2 regions of the Streptomyces sp. NPDC046985 genome follow, and region 1 is predicted to be linked to the other one. Evidence: riboswitches for the same ligand, from Rfam matches in the RefSeq annotation. Region 1 holds a riboswitch; the other holds the start of a gene.
What was found. Region 1 has a riboswitch for ZMP and ZTP ahead of ABZ861_RS20750 (bifunctional 5,10-methylenetetrahydrofolate dehydrogenase/5,10-methenyltetrahydrofolate cyclohydrolase). Riboswitches for the same ligand answer to the same signal wherever they lie in the genome.
Positions count from the first base shown of each region.

Region 2: it holds a riboswitch for ZMP and ZTP, as region 1 does, so the genes downstream of both, ABZ861_RS02620 (glycine hydroxymethyltransferase) here and ABZ861_RS20750 (bifunctional 5,10-methylenetetrahydrofolate dehydrogenase/5,10-methenyltetrahydrofolate cyclohydrolase) in region 1, are expected to answer to the same signal.

Region 1 covers NZ_JBEYWK010000015.1:166,364-169,714, forward strand. Annotated here, with positions in the region: gene ABZ861_RS20745 (glycosyltransferase) at 1-206, opposite strand, end outside; gene ABZ861_RS20750 (bifunctional 5,10-methylenetetrahydrofolate dehydrogenase/5,10-methenyltetrahydrofolate cyclohydrolase) at 589-1,437, opposite strand; ZMP/ZTP riboswitch at 1,458-1,542, opposite strand; gene ABZ861_RS20755 (S-(hydroxymethyl)mycothiol dehydrogenase) at 1,870-2,955, shown strand; gene ABZ861_RS20760 (MBL fold metallo-hydrolase) at 2,955-3,351, shown strand, end outside.
Region 2 covers NZ_JBEYWK010000001.1:596,626-599,976, reverse strand. Annotated here, with positions in the region: gene ABZ861_RS02630 (hypothetical protein) at 1-41, shown strand, start outside; gene ABZ861_RS02625 (glutathionylspermidine synthase family protein) at 48-1,232, shown strand; ZMP/ZTP riboswitch at 1,642-1,730, shown strand; gene ABZ861_RS02620 (glycine hydroxymethyltransferase) at 1,764-3,209, shown strand.

The DNA of each region.
Region 1 (3,351 bases):
GTCCCGCTGCGGTGCAGCCCCCGCCCGCGCGCGGACTCCAACTCGGCCCGCGGATCCACCGGCAACGGAGCGAACCCCACGCCCGACCCCGCGACCAGCGGCTCGAAGCACGCGTGGGTGACCAAGGTGACGGCATGGCCCGCTCGGGCCAGGCCGTGCCCCAGTCCGGTGAAGGGGGCCACATCGCCTCGGGACCCCGCCGTCATGATCGCTACGCGCACGTCGGCCAGTATGGCCGCGCCGCTCGCCACGGCCCGCGAACGACCCGTCTGACCTCGACGCCGTCACCCCGAGGCGGGCGCGCCCGGCGCGCGGGCGAGGGCCGGGGGCGGCGGGCTCCAGTCGCCCCCCACCCGTGGATGCGCCCGGCGTGCGGGCGAGGGCCGCCCGGGTCCGGTCCGGGCCCGCTCCGGGTCCGCTCCGGCCGCGGAGGCCGCCCCGCCCCCTGCCTCGCCCCGCCCCCTGCCCCGGGGCGCCCGCTCTGCTCCCAGACGCCCGCTCCCGGCCCGGCGCCGACGCCGATGACGGCGCCGCCGACGACGACACCTAGGCCCAGACGTCACCCGCCTGCGCGCCCAGCCGCCCGGATCACGCCCCGAGCTGCCGGGCGGCTGCCTCCACCGTCTGCTCCAGGAGCGTCGCGATGGTCATCGGGCCGACTCCGCCCGGCACCGGCGTGATGAGCGAGGCGCGTTCCGCCGCCGAGTCGAAGTCGACGTCGCCGACGTTGCCCTCGTTGTAGCCCGCGTCGATCACGACCGCGCCGGGCTTGACGTCCTCGCCGCGCACGAGCCGCGGCCGGCCCACCGCGGCGACGACGATGTCGGCCTCCCGCACCACGGACGCCAGATCCGCGGTCCGCGAGTGGCAGTAGGTGACCGTGGCGTTCCGCGCCAGCAGCAGCATGCCCACCGGCTTGCCGAGGATCGCGCTGCGCCCGACCACGACGGCGCGCTTGCCCGCGGGGTCCACGTCGTAGGCGTCGAGCAGCCGCATGATGCCGCCGGGCGTGCAGGAGACGAAGCCCGGCAGGCCGAAGCTCATCGTGGCGAAAGAGGCGAAGGTGACGCCGTCGACGTCCTTCTCGGGCGCGATCGCCTCGAACGCGGCCCGCTCGTCGACGTGCTCGCCCACGGGGTGCTGAAGCAGGATGCCGTGGACCGACGGGTCCTGCGACAGCGACCGGAGCGTGCCGACCAGCTCCTCGGTGCCGGTCGTGGCGGGCAGGGCGACGCGCCGGGAGTCGATCCCGGCCGCGCGGCAGCGGTTCTGCTTCATACGGACGTACGTCACGGAGGCGGGATCCTCGCCGACCAGCACCGTCGCCAGGCACGGGGCCGTGCCGGTGCGGTCGGTGAGGTCGGCGGCCCGCTGCGCGGTCTTCTCGACGATCTGCCGGGCGAGCGCGGCGCCGTCCATGAGGCGTGCTGGGGACATGTGCTGCTCCTGAGCGTGCGATGGATCGCCCAGGCGCGCGGCTACGACTCGATGAGGGCCGCTCCCCGGTGGTGCTCCACCTCAGCGCCAGTCACGGCCCCGCCCCAGCGTACTCACTCACTCGTCGCCGCATGGAGGGGCCTCGCCGAACCCGGTCCGCGTGATCCCGGCGAGCGGACGAAGCCCGTCCTTAACCAGGTCACCGGCCCGGTCTCGCCGCGGTGCGGACCGGTCCCCGCCGTCCGCGGCGCCGAGCCGACGCGGACCGGCGCCCGGCGCGCACTCCGTCCGCGCACGTACGGGACGCCGGACGGCGGCTCTGGGCGCGGGCGCCCGGCGCGCACCCGGTCCGCGCCCATGCGCTCCGTTTCCGATCAGCCACGGCGTAGGGTCGACGGGACGGCCGACGGTCGACGGAAGGGGACAGCCACCATGGCCCAGGAAGTGCGCGGCGTGATCGCACCCGGGAAGGACGAGCCGGTGCGGGTCGAGACGATCGTCGTGCCGGACCCGGGGCCCGGCGAGGCCGTGGTCCAGGTCCAGGCCTGCGGCGTCTGCCACACCGACCTGCACTACAAACAGGGCGGCATCAACGACGAGTTCCCCTTCCTGCTCGGCCACGAGGCCGCCGGCGTCGTGGAGTCGGTGGGCGAGGGCGTCACCGACGTCGCGCCCGGCGACTTCGTCGTCCTCAACTGGCGTGCCGTGTGCGGCGCCTGCCGCGCCTGTCTGCGCGGGCGCCCCTGGTACTGCTTCGACACCCACAACGCCCGCCAGCGGATGACGCTCACCGACGGCGCCGAACTCTCGCCGGCTCTCGGCATCGGCGCCTTCGCCGAGAAGACGCTGGTGGCGGCCGGGCAGTGCACCAAGGTCGACCCCGCCGTCTCCCCGGCCGTCGCCGGGCTGCTCGGCTGCGGCGTGATGGCGGGCCTCGGCGCGGCGATCAACACCGGCGGCGTCGGACGCGGCGACTCGGTCGCCGTCATCGGCTGCGGCGGCGTCGGCGACGCGGCGATCGCCGGGGCGCACCTGGCGGGCGCGGCGAAGATCATCGCCGTCGACATCGATGACCGTAAGCTCGCCACCGCCCGCGAGATGGGCGCCACGCACACCGTCAACTCCCGCGAGAAGGACCCGGTCGAGGCCGTCCGCGAGCTGACCGGCGGATTCGGCGCCGACGTGGTCGTCGACGCGGTCGGCCGCCCGGAGACCTACCGCCAGGCCTTCTACGCCCGCGACCTGGCCGGAACCGTCGTCCTGGTCGGCGTCCCCACGCCCGAGATGAAGCTCGAACTGCCGCTGCTGGACGTCTTCGGGCGCGGCGGCGCGCTCAAGTCGAGCTGGTACGGCGACTGCCTGCCCTCCCGCGACTTCCCGATGCTCGTCGACCTGCACCTGCAAGGCCGCCTGCCGCTGGACAAGTTCGTCAGCTCGACCATCCAACTAGACGAGGTCGAGAAGGCGTTCGAGCGGATGCAGCAGGGCGACGTGCTGCGCTCGGTGGTGGTGTTCTGATGGCCGCCCGCATCGAACGCCTTGTCACCTCCGGTCAGTTCACGCTCGACGGGGGCTCCTGGGACGTCGACAACAACGTGTGGATCGTCGGCGACGACCACGAGGCCGTCGTCATCGACGCGGCCCACGACGCCGAGGCCGTCGCCGCCGCGGTGGGCGACCGCCGACTGACCGCCATCGTGTGCACCCACGCCCACAACGACCACGTGAACGCCGCGCCGGCGCTCGCGGACCTCACCGGCGCGAGCATCTGGCTGCACCCCGACGACCTGCCGCTGTGGCGGATGACCCACCCGGACCGGGAGCCGGACGAGCACTTGGCGGACGGCCAGGTGATCGAGGCGGCCGGCGCCGACCTGAAGGTCCTCCACACGCCCGGCCACGCGCCCGGCGGGG
Region 2 (3,351 bases), on a different contig from region 1:
GCGGCGGCTTCGGCGGCGGCCACGGCAAGTCCGGCGGCTGACCCCGCGTGGAACGCCGCACCCTCGCGCCCCGCCCCGGCTGGCAGCAGACCGTCGAGTCACAGGGGCTGATCTACCCGCTCACCCGGTACCCGGACGGCGCCCTGCGCCCCTACTGGGACGAGAGCGCCTACTACGCCTTCACGCTCCCCGAGGTCGAGGCCCTGGAGGAGACCGTCGAGGAACTGCACCGCATGTGCCTGGCGGCGGCGGACCGCATCGTCGCCGCAGGCCGCTTCGCCGACCTCGGCATCACCGACGCCCGCCTCGCCCGCGCCGTCGCCGAGTCCTGGCGCCGCCGCGCCGAACTCCCCACCGTCTACGGCCGCTTCGACCTGCGCTACGACGGCACGGGCCCGGCGAAGCTGCTGGAGTACAACGCCGACACCCCCACCTCCCTCGTCGAGGCCGCCTCGCCGCAGTGGTTCTGGATGCAGGAGCGCTTCCCCGGCGCCGACCAGTGGAACTCCCTGCACGAACGCCTGGTCGACGCCTGGAAGCGGCAGGCCCATCTGCTCCCGCCGGGCGCCCCGCTGCACTTCGCGCACTCCGCCGACGACGAACTCGGCGAGGACCTGATGACGGTCGCCTACCTCAAGGAGACCGCCGAGCAGGCGGGCCTCGACACCGACTGGATCTCCATGGAGGAGATCGGCTGGGACCCGCTCTCCGGCCGGTTCGTCGACAACGGCCTGCACTTCATCCGCAGCGTCTTCAAGCTCTATCCGTGGGAGTGGCTGACCTCCGACCGCTTCGCCGGACACGTCCTGGACACCCTCGACAACGGCGGCGGCACCGGCGCCACCCTGTGGATCGAGCCCGCCTGGAAGATGCTGCTGAGCAACAAGGCGCTGCTCGCCGTCCTCTGGGAGATGTTCCCCGGCCACCCGAACCTGCTCCCCGCCCACCTGGACGGCCCGCGCGACCTGGCGGCGACCACCGGCTACGTCGCCAAGCCGCTGCTCGGCCGCGAGGGCGCCGGAGTGACCGTGCACGCGCCGGGCACGCCGCCGGTCCCGCGCGACGAGCCCTGCTGCTACCAGGCGCTCGCCCCGCTGCCCGCCTTCGACGGCAACCACGTCGTCCTCGGCGCCTGGGTCGTCGGGGACGAGCCCGCCGGCCTCGGCATCCGCGAGTCCTCCGGTCTGATCACCGACGAATACGCCCGCTTCCTGCCGCACGTGATCCTCTAGACCGGATCGATCAGGAGTCGAGAAGCGCGGTGCACGCCACCGACTCAAATCTGCCCGTCATGGTCGTGGGGGGGCGCGGGAGGAGTCCCGGGGGAAGCGGACGGTCCGGAAGAGGGGCGACTCGCCGGCGCCGGTGCCCCGTAGACGCAGGGCGTGGCTGATCAGGGCGTGGTGCAGCATGTAGAGGCGGTTCTCCCGGCGTCCGCCCTCGGAGAGCCGGTCGACGACCCCGGCGACGGGGGAGGCCGACGACGCCCGTCCGCCCGAACGACGACGCCCGAACTACGACGCCCGAACGACGACGCCCGAACGACGACGCCCGCCCGCCGGACGACGTCCGTCCCCGTCCCAGATCGCGCTCGCATGGCGGACGTTGCGGCGTGCGGGGACGGGGCGCCCGGTAGGCTGGGACTCGGGCCGTGACTGGCGCGCTGGGATGGGACCGACCATCGGGGAGCGGCCTGAGCGACAAGTGTGCCGTGCGCCTGGGCCGTCCCGTGCAGCCGAACGCCACGTCCGGAGGTCCCCGCCATGTCCGCGCCCCTCTCCCGCGAGTCCACCGCCTACCGCGCCGCCCTCGACGTGATCCGCGCCGTCGAGCCGCGGATCGCCGACGCCATCGGCCAGGAGATCGCCGACCAGCGCGAGATGCTCAAGCTGATCGCCTCCGAGAACTACGCCTCCCCGGCCACCCTGCTGGCCATGGGCAACTGGCTCAGCGACAAGTACGCCGAGGGCACCGTCGGCCGCCGCTTCTACGCCGGCTGCCGCAACGTCGACACCGTCGAGTCGCTGGCCGCCGAGCACGCGCGGGAGCTGTTCGGCGCCCGCCACGCCTACGTCCAGCCGCACTCCGGCATCGACGCCAACCTCGTCGCCTTCTGGGCCGTCCTCGCCCAGCGCGTCGAGCTGCCCGCGCTGGAGAAGGCCGGCGTCCGCCAGGTCAACGACCTCTCCGAGGAGGACTGGGCCGAGCTGCGCCGCGCCCTCGGCGACCAGCGCATGCTGGGCATGTCCCTGGACGCGGGCGGCCACCTCACCCACGGCTTCCGCCCGAACATCTCCGGCAAGATGTTCGACCAGCGCTCCTACGGCACCGACCCGGCCACCGGCCTGATCGACTACGACGCCCTGCGCGCCTCGGCCCGCGAGTTCAGGCCGCTGGTCATCGTCGCCGGCTACTCCGCCTACCCGCGCCTGGTGAACTTCCGGATCATGCGGGAGATCGCCGACGAGACCGGCGCCACGCTCATGGTCGACATGGCCCACTTCGCCGGGCTGGTCGCGGGCAAGGTGCTCACCGGCGACTTCGACCCGGTCCCGCACGCCCAGATCGTCACCACCACCACCCACAAGTCGCTGCGCGGCCCGCGCGGCGGCATGGTCCTGTGCGACGACTCGCTCAAGGACCAGGTCGACCGCGGCTGCCCGATGGTGCTCGGCGGCCCGCTCCCGCACGTCATGGCCGCCAAGGCGGTCGCCCTCGCGGAGGCCCGCCAGCCCGCCTTCCGGGACTACGCCCAGCGGATCGTCGACAACTCCCGCGCCCTGGCCGAGGGCCTGACGCGGCGCGGCGCCACGCTGGTGACCGGCGGCAGCGACAACCACCTCAACCTGATCGACGTCGCCTCCTCCTACGGGCTGACCGGCCGCCAGGCCGAGGCCGCGCTGCTGGACTCCGGCATCGTCACCAACCGCAACGCCATCCCCGCCGACCCCAACGGCGCCTGGTACACCTCCGGCATCCGCGTCGGCACCCCCGCGCTGACCACCCGCGGCCTCGGCGCCGCCGAGATGGACGAGGTCGCCGGCCTGATCGACCGGGTGCTGACGACGACCGAGCCCGGGACCACCGCCAAGGGCGCCCCCTCCAAGGCGCAGCACGTGCTCGACCCGAAGGTCGCGGACGAGGTCTCCCACCGGGCCACCGACCTCGTCGCGGGCTTCCCGCTGTACCCGGAGATCGACCTCGGCTGACGCCCCGGCGCCCGGCGGCCCGGCGCCCGCGCCCGCCGGGCCGCTGTCCTCGCGCCGCTGTCCTCGCGCCGCCGTCGCCGGGCCTCCGGCGCCGGGCGTCCTCCGCCGACCGCCCGGCGCCGGGCCGTCGCGTGTCGCCAGG